DNA from 3 places in the Achromobacter deleyi genome. Region 3 is predicted to be linked to each of the others. Evidence: predicted binding sites of a transcription regulator. Region 3 holds the regulator's gene; each other region holds the start of a gene.

Region 1 (4,687 bases), 2.3 Mb from region 3:
GTCGGCGGCGTTCTCGTTCGCCCCCCTGCCCGCGCTGGTGCGCGGCGACCTGGACCTGGTCATCACGTCCGATCCCCAGCAGCTGGACGCGGTCGAATACCTGCCGCTGTTCAAGTACGAACTGGTGCTGGCCGTGTCCGAATCGAATCCCCTGGCCGGCAGCAAGTTCGTCATGCCGGACCAGCTGGCCGACCAGACGCTCATCACCTATCCGGTGGACAAGCAGCGCCTGGACATCTTCACGGCATTCCTGGATCCCGCCGACGTGGAGCCGGCCGCCATCCGCAAGGCCGAACTGACGCCCATCATCGCGCAGCTGGTGGCCAGCAATCGCGGCGTCGCCGCCCTGCCCAACTGGGCCCTGACCGAATACATGAACCAGGGTTGGCTGCGCCTGTGCCGCCTCGGGCCGCAGGGCGTGTGGCGCACCCTGTACGCGACGGTGCGCAGCGAGGACACCGACGCCTCGTACATCGACGAATTCCTGACGCTGACGCGCGACGTCTGTTTCAAGACGCTCAGCGGCATCAAGTCGGCGAAATAAGCGCGGCGGAAAAATCGGCGTGGCGGAAAGGAATGCGGCGGCCGGCGCATGCCGCCGCGCGCCGCGCCAGGCACGCGGGCGACTCAGTCGTCGTCGCCCGCCCCCAGGATGCGGCGGATGACGTCGTGCGCGAAACCGCGGCTGGCCAGGAAGCGCGCCTGCTTGGCATAGGCGGCGCGATCCTCGGGTTTGGCGCCGAAGCGCTTCTGCCAGACCTCGAGCGCGCGTGGGTATTCGGTGGCGCGCAATTGCTCGCGCAATTCGGACACCTGGGTGTCATCGACGCCGTGCTGGCGCAATTCCTGCACGATGCGCGCCGCCCCCTGGCGCGAGGCGCGGCGATGCACCAGGCTTTGCGCGAAGCGCTCGGTCGACAGCCAGCCTTCCTTTTCCAGCGCATCCAGCACGCGCTCGACCTCGTCGGCGTCTTCGGCGTGGGGCGCGAGTTTTCGCGCCAGCTCGTCGCGGGCGTGCTCGCGCCGCGACAGATAACCGACCGCGCGCATCTTCAGCGATGGCCCCTTGGGCGGGGTGCGGGGCTTGTCTTCTGACGACGGCGCGCCCCCGTCTTGCGGCGCCGGACTGTCCGGGTCATGGCCGGAGGAGGCCGCGGATTCAGCGGCCCGCCGCAGGTCCGACGTGCGGCGCAAGCCCTCGGGCTTGGCCACGGTTTCGAACTCATCGTCCAGCTTGGCGCGCAGGCGGTCGGCGGACGTGACGGGCGGTTTCCAGCTCATGCGCTTCCTCTATGTGCCAGCGGCAGGCCTCCCGGAAAGGGAGCCTGCCGCTGACGACCGGGCTGGCGGGCCCGGTGCGATCCGATGATGGCGTGACGATTACTCGTCGCTGTCGTCTTCGGCGGTGGGCACGAATTCCGCGGCGCGGCTGACGATGCCCTGGTTCTCGCGGACCCGGTTCTCGATCTCGATCGCCAGTTCCTTGTGTTCCTTCAGGTATTCACGGACGTTGTCCTTGCCCTGGCCGATGCGGTTGCCGTTGTAGCTGTACCACGCGCCGGACTTGTCCACCACGTTGGCGGCCACGCCCAGGTCGATGATTTCGCCTTCGCGCGAGATGCCGGCGCCGTACATGATGTCGAACTCGGCCTGCTTGAACGGAGGCGCGACCTTGTTCTTGACCACCTTGACGCGGGTTTCGTTGCCGACGACCTCGTCGCCCTTCTTGATCGAGCCGATGCGGCGGATGTCCAGGCGCACCGAGGCGTAGAACTTGAGCGCGTTGCCGCCGGTGGTGGTTTCGGGGTTGCCGAACATCACGCCGATCTTCATGCGGATCTGGTTGATGAAGATGACCATGCAGTTGGTCTTCTTGATGGTGGCGGTCAGCTTGCGCAGCGCCTGGCTCATCAGGCGGGCCTGCAGGCCGGGCAGCGAATCGCCCATTTCGCCTTCGATTTCGGCCTTGGGCACCAGGGCCGCGACCGAGTCGACCACGATCAGGTCGACCGAACCCGAGCGCACCAGCGCGTCGGTGATTTCCAGCGCCTGCTCACCCGTGTCCGGCTGCGAGATCAGCAGGTCGGCCAGGTTGACGCCCAGCTTCGAGGCGTACTGCACGTCCAGCGCGTGTTCGGCGTCGACGAAGGCGCAGGTGCCGCCGATCTTTTGCATTTCAGCCACGACCTGCAGGGTCAGCGTGGTCTTGCCCGAGGATTCCGGACCGTAGATTTCCACCACGCGGCCGCGCGGCAGGCCGCCGACGCCCAGCGCGATGTCCAGACCCAGCGAGCCGGTCGACACCACCTGGATGTCGTGCGAGACCTCGTTGTCGCCGTAGCGCATGATCGAGCCCTTGCCGAACTGCTTTTCGATCTGCGAGAGCGCGGCGGCCAGCGCCTTGGCTTTTTCCGAAGCGGCGGCCTTGGTGGTTTTGTCGTCCATGTAGTGTCCTGTCGGGTCTAGGTCTGTAACGTATCGGGTGTCGGGCGCGGCACGGATACCGGTCAGCGCGCGGGTTGTCGCAAGGGATTGATCGAAACGGCGCCGAAGCGGCGGATCCAGGCTGCAATCGGCACCGATCAGAAAGCGATAGCGCAGATTATGGCATCGGATTGTACTGTACAAAAAACCAGTGTGCCACAGTTTTCCACGTATTCCCTGAGTGGGCAAGCACGGTGTCGTATGACAGAATCGTGGAAAAAACCGGCGCTATGTCCCCATTGCGCCTCCCCGGCCCGCCGCCCCGGCTATCCGCCCCAGGGCGGCATGCGCGCGCCGCTCACGCGTCGCGCTTCTCCTTCTTTTCAACAGCCCATGCGCATCCTGATCGCCGAAGACGACAGCATCCTGGCCGACGGCCTGTCACGCTCGTTGCGCCACAACGGCTACGCGGTCGACGCCGTGCGCGACGGCCTGGCGGCCGATTCGGCGCTGGCGGCCCAGGCCTTCGACCTGCTCATCCTCGACCTCGGCCTGCCGCAACTGGCCGGCCTGGAAGTGCTGCGGCGGCTGCGGGCCCGCAACTCCGCCCTGCCCGTCCTGATCCTGACCGCCGCCGACAGCATCGAGCAGCGCGTCAAGGGGCTGGATCTGGGCGCCGACGACTACATGGCCAAGCCGTTCGCGCTGTCCGAGCTGGAAGCGCGCGTGCGCGCCCTGACGCGGCGCGGCGCGGGCGGCGGCGCCACCCTGCTCAAGCACGGCCGGCTGGTGTTCGACCAGACCGGGCGCGTGGCCATGGTCGACGACCAGACGCTGGACCTGTCCGCGCGCGAAGTCAGCCTGCTGGAGATCCTGCTGACCCGCAGCGGCCGCATGGTCAGCAAGACCCAGCTGGTCGACCACCTGTGCGAATGGGGCGAGGAAGTCAGCACCAATGCCATCGAAGTCTACGTGCACCGCCTGCGCAAGAAGCTCGAACCGAGCGGCGTGAAGATCGTGACGGTGCGCGGCCTGGGCTACTGCCTGGAGCGGGATCAGGGTGCGGCCTACCTCGCCAGCTGAACCGCCCCAGCCGGAGGCGCTCAACCAGGAAGCGCTGGATGTGATGCAGGCCGGGGCCCGCGGCCCCAGCTTCGCGCCGCCGCAGCGCTCGCTGCTGGGCGAGATCCTCGACTGGATGCTGGCGCCACTGTTCCTGCTGTGGCCGATGAGCGTCGCCATCACCTACGTGGTGGCGCAGAACATCGCCAACGTGCCCTACGACCGCGCCCTGGCCAACAACCTGCACGTGCTGACGCGCCAGGTCCACGCCCAGGACGGCCGCGCGGTGCTGCGCATGACCGACCCGGCGCGCGATGTGCTGCGCGCCGACGAAACCGACAGCGTGTTCTGGCTGGCGCTCGGCAGCCGCGGCGAATACCTGGGCGGCGACCGCGCCCTGCCCCTGCCCGCCTCGGTCGGCCAGCCGCGGCCCGGCGAGGTCCAGTACGAGGACGACACCCTGCGCGGCTTCGGCGTCCGGCTGGCCTTCACCTGGGTCGACCTGAACCTGCCCAATACCCAGCCGGCGCTGCTGATCGTGGCCGAGACGGTCGAAAAGCGCACCCAGCTGGCCAACGACATCATCAAGGGCGTGATCATTCCGCAGTTCGTGGTGCTGCCGATCGCGGTGCTGCTGGTGTGGTTCGGGCTGTCGCGCGGCGTCGCGCCGCTCAATGCGCTGCAGCAGCGGCTGCGGGCGCGGCGGCCGGACGACCTGTCGCCGATCGACGAACGCGCCGCGCCCTCCGAGATCGCGCCGCTGGTCGCGGCCATGAACGACCTGCTCGACCGGCTGTCGGACAACGTCCAGGCGCAGCGCCGTTTCGTCGCCGATGCCGCGCACCAGCTGAAGACCCCGCTGGCGGGCCTGCGCACCCAGGCCGAGCTGGCCCTGCGCGACGCCAGCCCCGAGGAGATGCAGGCCAGCCTGCGCCAGCTGGTGACCGGCTCCGAGCGCGCCACCCGGCTGGTGAACCAGCTGTTGCTGCTGGCGCGGGCGGAAAACCCCAGCGCCATCGGCCTGGCCGCCACCGACCTGAACGCCATCGCCTACGAACAGGCGATGCACTGGGTGCCGCAGGCGCTGTCGCTCGGCACCGACCTGGGCTTCGAGGGCTCCGAGACCCCGGTGGAGATCAACGGCAACCCGCTGCTGCTGGCCGAGTTGCTCAACAACCTGGTGGACAACGCGCTGCGCTAC
Region 2 (4,687 bases), 2.4 Mb from region 3:
ACGAGGAAAAGGCGCGCGCCAAGGAGCGCATCTTCTCGTTCCGCGACGAGTTCGGCCAGTGGGACCCCAAGGCCCAGCGTCCCGAACTGTGGAACCTGTTCAACACCAAGGTGCACCGCGGCGAGAACATGCGGGTGTTTCCGATCTCCAACTGGACCGAGCTGGACGTCTGGCAGTACATCCAGCGCGAGCAGCTGGCGCTGCCGTCGATCTACTTCAGCCACGAGCGCGAGGTGGTGCGGCGCAAGGGCCTGCTGGTGCCGGTCACGCGCCTGACGCCGCCGCAGGACGGCGACACGGTCGAGCGCCTGTCGGTGCGCTTCCGTACCGTGGGTGACATTTCCTGCACCTGCCCGGTGGCCTCCGACGCCACCGATACGGCCGCCATCATCGCCGAGACCGCGGTGACCGACATCACCGAGCGCGGCGCCACGCGCATGGACGACCAGACTTCCGAGGCCTCGATGGAGCGCCGCAAGAAGGAAGGCTATTTCTGATCGCACGAGTGGCCGGCGCCAGGCCGGCCGACAGGGGACGCATATGAACGCAGTAAACGATTCTTTTCTTTCGGGCGCCGGCACGGGCGTGCTGCGCCTGATCACCGCGGGTTCGGTCGACGACGGCAAATCGACGCTGATCGGCCGCCTGCTGTATGACAGCAAGGGCGTGTTCGCCGACCAGCTCGACGCCATCTCGCGCGCCAAGTACAAGCGCGTGGCCGAGGGCGGCATCGACTTCTCGCTGCTGACCGACGGCCTGGAGGCCGAGCGCGAGCAGGGCATTACCATCGACGTGGCCTACCGCTATTTCTCGACCCCGGCGCGCAAGTTCATCATCGCCGACGCGCCCGGCCACGAGCAGTACACCCGCAACATGGTCACCGGCGCGTCCACCGCCGACGTGGCCGTGATCCTGATCGACGCCACCCGCGCCGCCGACGGCAAGCTGCTGCCGCAGACCAAGCGCCACAGCACCATCGCGCGGCTGCTGGGCATCCGCCACATCGTGGTGGCGGTCAACAAGATGGACCTGGTCGATTGGGACCCGGCCGTGTTCGAGCGCATCCGCGACGCCTACGCCGATTTGGCGGGCAAGCTCGGCATTGCGCACTTCGACGCGCTGCCGTTGTCGGCGCTGAACGGCGACAACGTGGTGACGCGGTCGGACAAGACGCCGTGGTATTCGGGCCAGCCATTGCTGACGCTGCTGGAATCGCTGGAACTGAGCGGCGACAACGGCGCGGGTCCGCTGCGCTTTCCGGTGCAGTGGGTGGCGCGTCACGACGGCAGCCGCAAGGATGACTTCCGCGGTTACGCCGGCCGCATCGCCAGCGGCGTGCTGCGTCCCGGCGACGAGATCACCGTGCAGCCGTCGGGCGTGACGGCGCGCGTGCAGGAAGTGCGGCTGTTCGATCGCGCGCTCGATGAAGCGGTGGCGGGCGACTCGGTCACGCTGGTGCTGGACCGCGATGTCGACGTGTCGCGCGGCGACGTGATCGTGCACGCGGCGGCGCCGGCGCAGGTCGCGCGCGAGTTCGAGGCGGAGCTGTGCTGGCTCGATGCGCAGGCGCTCAACCCCGCGCGCAAGTATCTGCTCAAGCATGGCACGCGACTGACGTCGGCGAAGATTCGCGCGGTGCTCTCGCATCGCGACATCCACGAACTGCAGGAAGTGGAGAACACCGAAGGCACGCTGCGCATGAACGACATAGGTCGCGTCGCGTTCACGACGCGCGAGTCGTTGGCGGTCGATCGATACGCGGATGTGCCCGCCACCGGCGCCTTCATCCTGATCGACGAAGCCACCCATCAGACCGCGGCGGCGGGCATGCTTCGGTAAACCGCCAGTCGGGGTGGAAAAGGCCCGCCCTGCACCGGTCCCGGGGGTGTTGTTTTTATTCCAAACCCAATGGTGGCGCGGGTTTTCGGGCGATATCGCAACATGAAATCGAATTGTCCGGACGCCGTCTTCGTCTTGCGGTAAAGTGGGGCTGTCTTACGAAAAGGCTTTTGGTGCTTGTCAAAACCACTGGGTTTTTGTACAGTAGTTTCATGGCACGCACCGATCATTCTTTTCCCGCCGGTTCTGGGTCCCCGGCTGCCGCCCCCGCCGCCTTGCGCGGTCGGGGTGCGGTTACTAATGTTCGGCATCGCTTCCAGAAAGATGACCGCGTGCAGGTCGACGATGGCTGGTCCACTTCGGGACTCCCGGCTGATTTCGTTGACGCTGTCCCCAATACTTCCGTCATTCCCATCCTGCCCGACGTCCGCCGGGCGCCTGCCGCCCCCAAGACCACCGTCACGGCCGAAGAGGCCCGCAAGATCCTGTCGCGCAATGACTCGCCCGACATCCCCTTCGACGTGGCCGTCAATCCCTACCGCGGTTGCGAGCACGGCTGCGTCTATTGCTACGCCCGCCCGACCCACTCCTACCTGGGCTATTCCCCCGGCCTCGATTTCGAGACCCGGCTGGTGGCCAAGGCCAACGCGGTCGAGGCACTGCGGGCGGAAATCAGCCGCCCCGGCTACAAGCCGTCGCCCATCAACATCGGCTCGGCCACGGATGCCTACCAGCCCATCGAGCGCGACTGGCGCCTGACGCGCGGCATGCTTGAGCTGATGCTCGAAACCCGCCATCCGGTCACCATCGTCACCAAGAACGCCCTGGTCGCCCGCGACCTCGACCTGCTGGCCGCGCTGGCCGAGCACAAGCTGGTGGTGGTCTACATGAGCATCACCACGCTGGACGCCGATATGGCCCGCACGCTCGAACCGCGCGCGGCCGCCCCCTGGCGCCGCCTGGAAGCCGTGCGCAACCTGACCGCCGCCGGGGTGCCGGTCGGGGTGCTGGTGGCGCCCGTGATCCCGTTCATCAACGATGACGCCATGGAACACATCCTGCAGGAATCCAAGGCGGCGGGCGCGCACTACGCCAGTTACACCGTCATCCGCCTGCCGTGGGAAGTCAAAACCCTGTTCGAGGACTGGCTCAACGCCCACTACCCGGATCGCGCCCAGCGCGTGCTCCATCGCATCGAAGACCTGCGCAACGGCCGCCGCAATGACCCCAACTTCGGTTCGCGCATGCGCGGCACCGGCATCTGGGCCGACCTGCTGCGCCAGCGCTTCGCCGTGGCCACCCGCAAGCTCGGCCTGAACCGCCATCGGCTGGCGCTCGACTGCGACCGTTTCCAGCCGCCGGCGCCCGCCGGTGGTTCCGCCGCCTTGTTCTCGCCGGCCGCCGCCGGTGCCCCCGTTTTCCCATCCCCGGCTGGCGCGAAAGCGTCTTCAGGGGTCCCTTTTGCCAGTGCCTTGCCGGTTGCCGGCGCCTACGGGCGCGGCGCGCGCCAATTGCGCGCCATGGTCGCCGGGCAATTGTCGTTGTTCGATTGACCCACGGCCCGGCCGTGGGTTGCCGCCGCGGCGCGTTGCCGCGGTTCTTGACCGCGTTACTAGGAGTTCCTCATGAACACCGCTCAACTCTCCGTCCTGCCGGATGATCTCGCCGCCGTTTCCCTGACCCCGCTGCGCCGCGCGGCGCAGCGCGCCCGTGCCGTCTATGCCCGTTTCACGGGGCTGGCCATGCCCTGGTCGGCCGCGCCGGCGGTCGGCCATGCGAATGGCGCCGCGTCCATCGATCTTTCGGTTCCCGCCGCCGGCGGCGTGGCGACGTCCGCGCAAGTCGAGCCGCGCAAGCGGTCGGGGACGCTGCCGGGCCGGTGGCCGTTTCCGCCGGCCGCGGCCGACGCCGTGCCGGTTGGCAATGCCGTCCAGGCGCCGCGCGAGCGCAGCCTGGGCAATGCCACGGTCGAACCCGTGTCGGATCAGGTCAGCGTGAAAAGCATGGTGCTGGACGTGGTGCTGGTGCTGGCGTGGGGCGCGATGATTCCCGCTCTGATGTGGCTGGGCGTGGCCGGCGGCTTTTGAGGGCAGGGCGTCAGGTCGAACCCAGCAGCACCACGCCCGCCAGGATCGACAGGCAGCCCGCCAGGCGGCCGGGGCCGACTTTCTCACGCAGCAGGAACATGCCTGCCAGCGTGCCCAGCATCATCGACATTTCCCGCGCCGGCGCCACCAGGCTCAGCGGCGCGCCGTTGCGCAGCGCATACAGCACCAGGATGTAGCCCAGCGGCGACAGCAGGCCCACCGCCAGGGCCAGGTGCCAGTGGCCGCGCATCAGCTCCCACGCCTGGGCGCGGCGCTTCACCATGTGTGGCGTCATCATGGCGGTGCGGGTGACACAGGTGAACCAGTCGAACAGCACCGGGCTGATCAGCAGCACTTTCACGCCATAGGCGTCCACCACGGTGTAAGCGGCGATGAACAGGCCGATCACCATGCCCCAGCGCACGCCCACCCAGGCCTGGGCGTTGCGGAAGATCGACAGCCGTCCCTGGGTGGCGATCAGCAGCACGCCGATCACGACGCACAGCATGCCGGCGATGCCGGTAGTGGTGGCCGGTTCGCGCAGCAGCAGGAAAGCGCCGGTGGTCGAGAGCAGGGGGCCCGTGCCGCGGGCGATCGGATACACCACCGACAGGTCCGCGACCTGATAGCCGCGTTGCAGGCACAGGCTGTAGCCCAGATGCAACAGGCTGGAAGTCAGGATCGCCCCGACCACCGGCCAGGTCCAGGTCATGCCGTCATGCAGCAGCACCCACACGACCCACGGCGCGTACAGCACCGAG
Region 3 (4,687 bases):
AGTTGGGCGAGGGCGAAGAGGGCGCCGACATCGAGGAGCTCGAAAAGAAGATCATCGCCGCGCACATGCCCAAGGAGGCACGCAAGAAGGCCGATGCCGAGCTCAAGAAGCTCAAGCTCATGTCGCCCATGTCGGCCGAAGCCACCGTGGTGCGCAACTACATCGATACGCTCATCAACCTCCCCTGGAGGAAGAAGAGCAAGATCAACAACTCCATCTCCAACGCCGAGACCGTGCTCGACAACGACCACTACGGCCTGGAGAAGGTGAAGGAACGCATCCTCGAATATCTCGCGGTGCAACAGCGCGTCGACAAGGTCAAGGCGCCGATCCTGTGCCTGGTCGGTCCTCCGGGGGTCGGCAAGACCTCGCTGGGCCAGTCCATCGCCAAGGCCACGAACCGCAAGTTCGTGCGCATGGCCCTGGGCGGCGTGCGCGACGAAGCCGAGATCCGCGGCCACCGTCGTACGTACATCGGCTCGATGCCCGGCAAGATCGTCCAGAACATGTCGAAGGTCGGCGTGCGCAACCCCCTGTTCCTGCTCGATGAAATCGACAAGCTGGGCATGGATTTCCGCGGCGATCCCTCGTCGGCGCTGCTCGAAGTGCTGGACCCGGAACAGAACCACACGTTCCAGGACCACTACATCGAAGTCGACTTCGACCTGTCGGACGTCATGTTCGTGGCCACCAGCAACACGCTGAACATTCCGCCGGCCCTGCTGGACCGCATGGAAGTGATCCGCCTGTCCGGCTACACCGAGGAAGAAAAGATCCACATCGCCCGCGACCATCTGCTGCCCAAGCTGATGAAGAACAACGGCGTCAAGGATACCGAGCTGACCGTCGATGACAGCGCGCTGCGAGACATCGTGCGCTACTACACCCGCGAAGCCGGCGTGCGTGCGCTCGAACGCGAAGTGGGCAAGATCTGCCGCAAGGTGATCAAGCAGTTGCTGACCCAGAGCGATCGCGCCAAGGCCGAAGGCAAGACCTTCGAGCTCAAGCCGGTCAATGTCACGGGCGACAACCTCAGCGATTACCTCGGCGTGCGCCGCTACACCTTCGGCATGGCCGAAAAGGAAAACCAGATCGGTCAGGTGACCGGCCTGGCCTGGACGGAAGTCGGCGGCGACCTGCTCACGATCGAAGTGGCGGACATGCCCGGCAAGGGCGTGATCCAACGCACCGGCTCGCTCGGCGACGTGATGAAGGAATCGGTCGAGGCGGCCCGCACGGTGGTGCGCTCGCGGGCGCGTCGCCTGGGCTTTGCCGACAGCGTGTTCGAGAAGCACGACATGCATGTGCACGTGCCGGAAGGCGCGACGCCCAAGGACGGTCCGTCCGCCGGTATCGCGATCACCACGGCCATGGTGTCGGCCCTGTCGCGTATCCCGGTGCGCGCCGACGTCGCCATGACCGGCGAGATCACGCTGCGTGGCGAAGTCCTGCCGATCGGCGGCCTGAAGGAAAAGCTGCTGGCCGCCCACCGCGGTGGCATCAAGACGGTCTTGATCCCGGAAGAAAACGTCAAGGATTTGGCGGAGATCCCGGACAACGTCAAGAACCATCTCGAGATCGTGCCGGTCCGCTGGATCGACAAGGTGCTGGAACTGGCCCTGGAACGCCTGCCGGAGCCGCTGGCTGAAGACGAAGCGGTCAAGGAACCGCTGGTCGCCAAGCCGGCGGAACCGGGCTCGACGGATCCCGTGCTCAAGCACTGATGCCTGGCCCGAGGCGCCCCGCAAGGGGCGGCCTTCAAAAAGAAACCCCGCTTGCGCGGGGTTTCTTTTTGGCGCGGCGATCTAGCCGGCGCCGGAACAAGCGGGGAAATCAGTGCAGCGTGTGCGGCCGGATCAGCCCGACCGCGATGCCTTCCAGCGCGAATTCCTGGTCGGCTTCGACCACGATGACATTGAAGTCGGGGTTCTCGGGCAGCAGTTCGATGCGGCCGTTCTGGCGCTGCAGGCGCTTGACGGTGACGTCGTCGCCCAGCCGGGCCACCACGATCTGGCCGTTGCGAGCCTCGGACGCCTTCTTGACGGCCAGCAGGTCGCCTTCGAGGATGCCGGCGTCGCGCATGCTCATGCCGCGCACCTTGAGCAGGTAGTCGGGCGTCTGCGCGAACAGGCTGGTATCGACGCCGATCTCGCGCTCGACGTGCTCGGCCGCCAGGATCGGGCTGCCAGCGGCCACGCGGCCCACCAGCGGCAGCAGCAACTGCGCCAGGCCGGGCAGGGGCAGCGGCGCCTGGGTCTGGGCGGGCGAGGCGTCCTTCAGGCGGATGCCGCGCGAGGCGCCGGCGGTGAGCTCGATGGCGCCCTTGCGGGCCAGCGCCTTCAGATGGTCTTCGGCCGCGTTGGGCGAGCGGAATCCGAGGGCCTGGGCGATCTCGGCGCGGGTGGGCGGAAAGCCGGTGCGCGCGACGGTTTGCCGGATGAGGTCCAGGATTTGCTGTTGACGATCAGTGAGTTTGCTGGCCATGGTGATGATCCGTTGGTGAGTCGGACTGTACATATATACAGCAGCATTCTGGGGGACATAACGCAAAAAAGCAAGCGCGGATCGGGCGCGGCCACCGAGCGGGCAATAAAAACGGGACCCGAAGGTCCCGTCTGGGGCTGGCGCAGGCCGGCGGGGCGCTTTACAGCACCGCGGCGATGCCCTTGGCCACCTGGTCGATGTTGCCGCTGTTGAGCGCGGCGACGCAGATGCGGCCGCTGGAGACGGCGTAGACGCCGTGCTCTTCGCGCAGGCGGTCGACCTGGGCCGAGGTCAGGCCCGAGTACGAGAACATGCCGCGCTGCTGCAGCACGAAGCTGAAGTCCTGCTTGCCGCCGTGTTCCTTGATCTTGTCGACCAGCTGCTTGCGCATCAGGCGGATGCGGTCGCGCATGCCGCCGAGTTCTTCTTCCCACATGGCGAACAGCTCGGGCGAGTTCAGCACCGTGGAGACGATCGTGCCGCCGTGGGTGGGCGGGTTGGAATAGTTGGTGCGGATGACGCGCTTGAGCTGGCTCAGCACGCGGACGGCTTCGTCCTTGCTGCCGGAGACGACGGTCAGGGCGCCGACGCGCTCGCCGTAGAGCGAGAACGACTTCGAGAACGACGAGCTGATGAACATGGTCAGGTCGAGGTCGGCGAACAGGCGCACGACCGCGGCGTCCTCACGCAGGCCCTCGCCGAAGCCCTGGTAGGCGATGTCCAGGAACGGCACCAGCTTGTTTTCCTTGACGACCGCGGCGATCTGCTGCCATTGGTCGAAGGTGGGGTCGACGCCGGTCGGGTTGTGGCAGCAGGCGTGCAGCACGACCACGGTGTTGGCCGGCGCGGCCTTCAGGGCGGCCAGCATGCCGTCGAAGTTCAGGCCGCGGGTGGCGGCGTCATAGTAGGCATAGGTGCCGACTTCGAAACCGGCGCGTTCGAACAGCGCGCGGTGGTTTTCCCAGCTGGGATCGCTGATCAGGACCTTGGAGGTCGGCAGCAGCTGGCGCAGGAAGTCGGCGCCGATCTTGAGCGCGCCGGTGCCGCCCAGGGCCTGGGTGGTCAGGACGCGGCCGGCGGCGACCAGCGGGGAATCCTTGCCGATCAGCAGGGCTTGCGCGCCCTGGTTGTAGCCGGCGATGCCTTCGATCGGCAGGTAGCCGCGGGCGGCGGCTGCCTCGATGCGGGCGATTTCCGCCTTGCGCACGGCGCCCAGCAGGGGAATGCGACCCTGGTCGTCGTAGTACACGCCCACGCCCAGATTGACTTTACCGGGGCGGGTATCCGCGTTGTATTGTTCGTTCAGACCAAGAATGGGGTCGCGCGGCGCGAGTTCGACGGAATCGAAAAGGGTGCTCATGGGACTCTGCTGAGGGTGAGTGGACGCAGTCGGAAGTGCTGTGGATAATGGGGGGTTTACCCTGGGAACAGTCTAGCATGCCTAAGAGCGCAATAGACCCGAGCGCGGCGGGTGCCGCAGCCGTTGGCTCCGTCACCGACGGGGCGCCCGATAGGGCCCCTGGCGCTGCCGCGGCGGCCCCAGGCCCGGGGTTCGTCGATTACCCCGGCAGCCCGTTCCACCTGTATCAACCGTATCCGCCCGCTGGCGACCAGCCGGGCGCCATCGACGGACTGATCCAGGGCGTGCAGGACGGCCTCATGTACCAGACCCTGCTGGGCGTGACCGGCTCGGGCAAGACCTACACCATGGCCAACGTCATCGCCCAGTTGGGGCGGCCGGCGCTGGTGCTGGCGCCCAACAAGACGCTGGCGGCGCAGCTGTACGCGGAAATGCGCGAGTTCTTCCCCAAGAACGCGGTGGAGTACTTCGTCTCGTACTACGACTACTACCAGCCCGAGGCCTACGTGCCGACGCGCGACCTGTTCATCGAAAAGGACTCGTCGATCAACGAGCACATCGAGCAGATGCGCCTGTCGGCCACCAAGAGCCTGCTGGAACGCCGCGACACCATCATCGTCGGCACGGTGTCGTGTATCTACGGTATCGGCAATCCGGGCGATTACCACGCGATGGTGCTGATCCTGCGCGCCGGCGACCAGATCTCGCGGCGCGAGATCCTGGCGCGGCTGGTGGCCATGCAGTACACCCGCAACGACGCCGAATTCACGCGCGGCGCGTTCCGCGTGCGCGGCGAGACCATCGACATCTTCCCGGCGGAAAGCGCCGAGCTGGCGCTGCGCC

The links. The regulator LexA, encoded in region 3, represses DNA repair genes until DNA is damaged. The targets are predictions, from matches to a motif close to ACTGTATNNNNATACAGT.
Region 1: a site for LexA is predicted at 2,620-2,637, ahead of recA (recombinase RecA). Genes of this name have one in related genera too.
Region 2: a site for LexA is predicted at 2,028-2,045, ahead of I6I07_RS30625 (PA0069 family radical SAM protein). Genes of this name have one in related genera too.

What each region holds. Positions count from the first base shown of each region.
Region 1 covers NZ_CP065997.1:6,655,870-6,660,556, forward strand. Annotated here, with positions in the region: gene I6I07_RS30080 (LysR family transcriptional regulator) at 1-544, shown strand, start outside; gene recX (recombination regulator RecX) at 628-1,281, opposite strand; gene recA (recombinase RecA) at 1,381-2,445, opposite strand; gene I6I07_RS30095 (response regulator transcription factor) at 2,818-3,507, shown strand; gene I6I07_RS30100 (sensor histidine kinase) at 3,623-4,687, shown strand, end outside.
Region 2 covers NZ_CP065997.1:6,762,036-6,766,722, reverse strand. Annotated here, with positions in the region: gene cysD (sulfate adenylyltransferase subunit CysD) at 1-497, shown strand, start outside; gene I6I07_RS30630 (sulfate adenylyltransferase subunit 1) at 541-1,839, shown strand; gene I6I07_RS30625 (PA0069 family radical SAM protein) at 2,052-3,392, shown strand; gene I6I07_RS30620 (hypothetical protein) at 3,465-3,926, shown strand; gene I6I07_RS30615 (DMT family transporter) at 3,937-4,687, opposite strand, start outside.
Region 3 covers NZ_CP065997.1:4,315,807-4,320,493, forward strand. Annotated here, with positions in the region: gene lon (endopeptidase La) at 1-1,724, shown strand, start outside; gene lexA (transcriptional repressor LexA) at 1,834-2,484, opposite strand; gene I6I07_RS19760 (amino acid aminotransferase) at 2,645-3,844, opposite strand; gene uvrB (excinuclease ABC subunit UvrB) at 3,922-4,687, shown strand, end outside.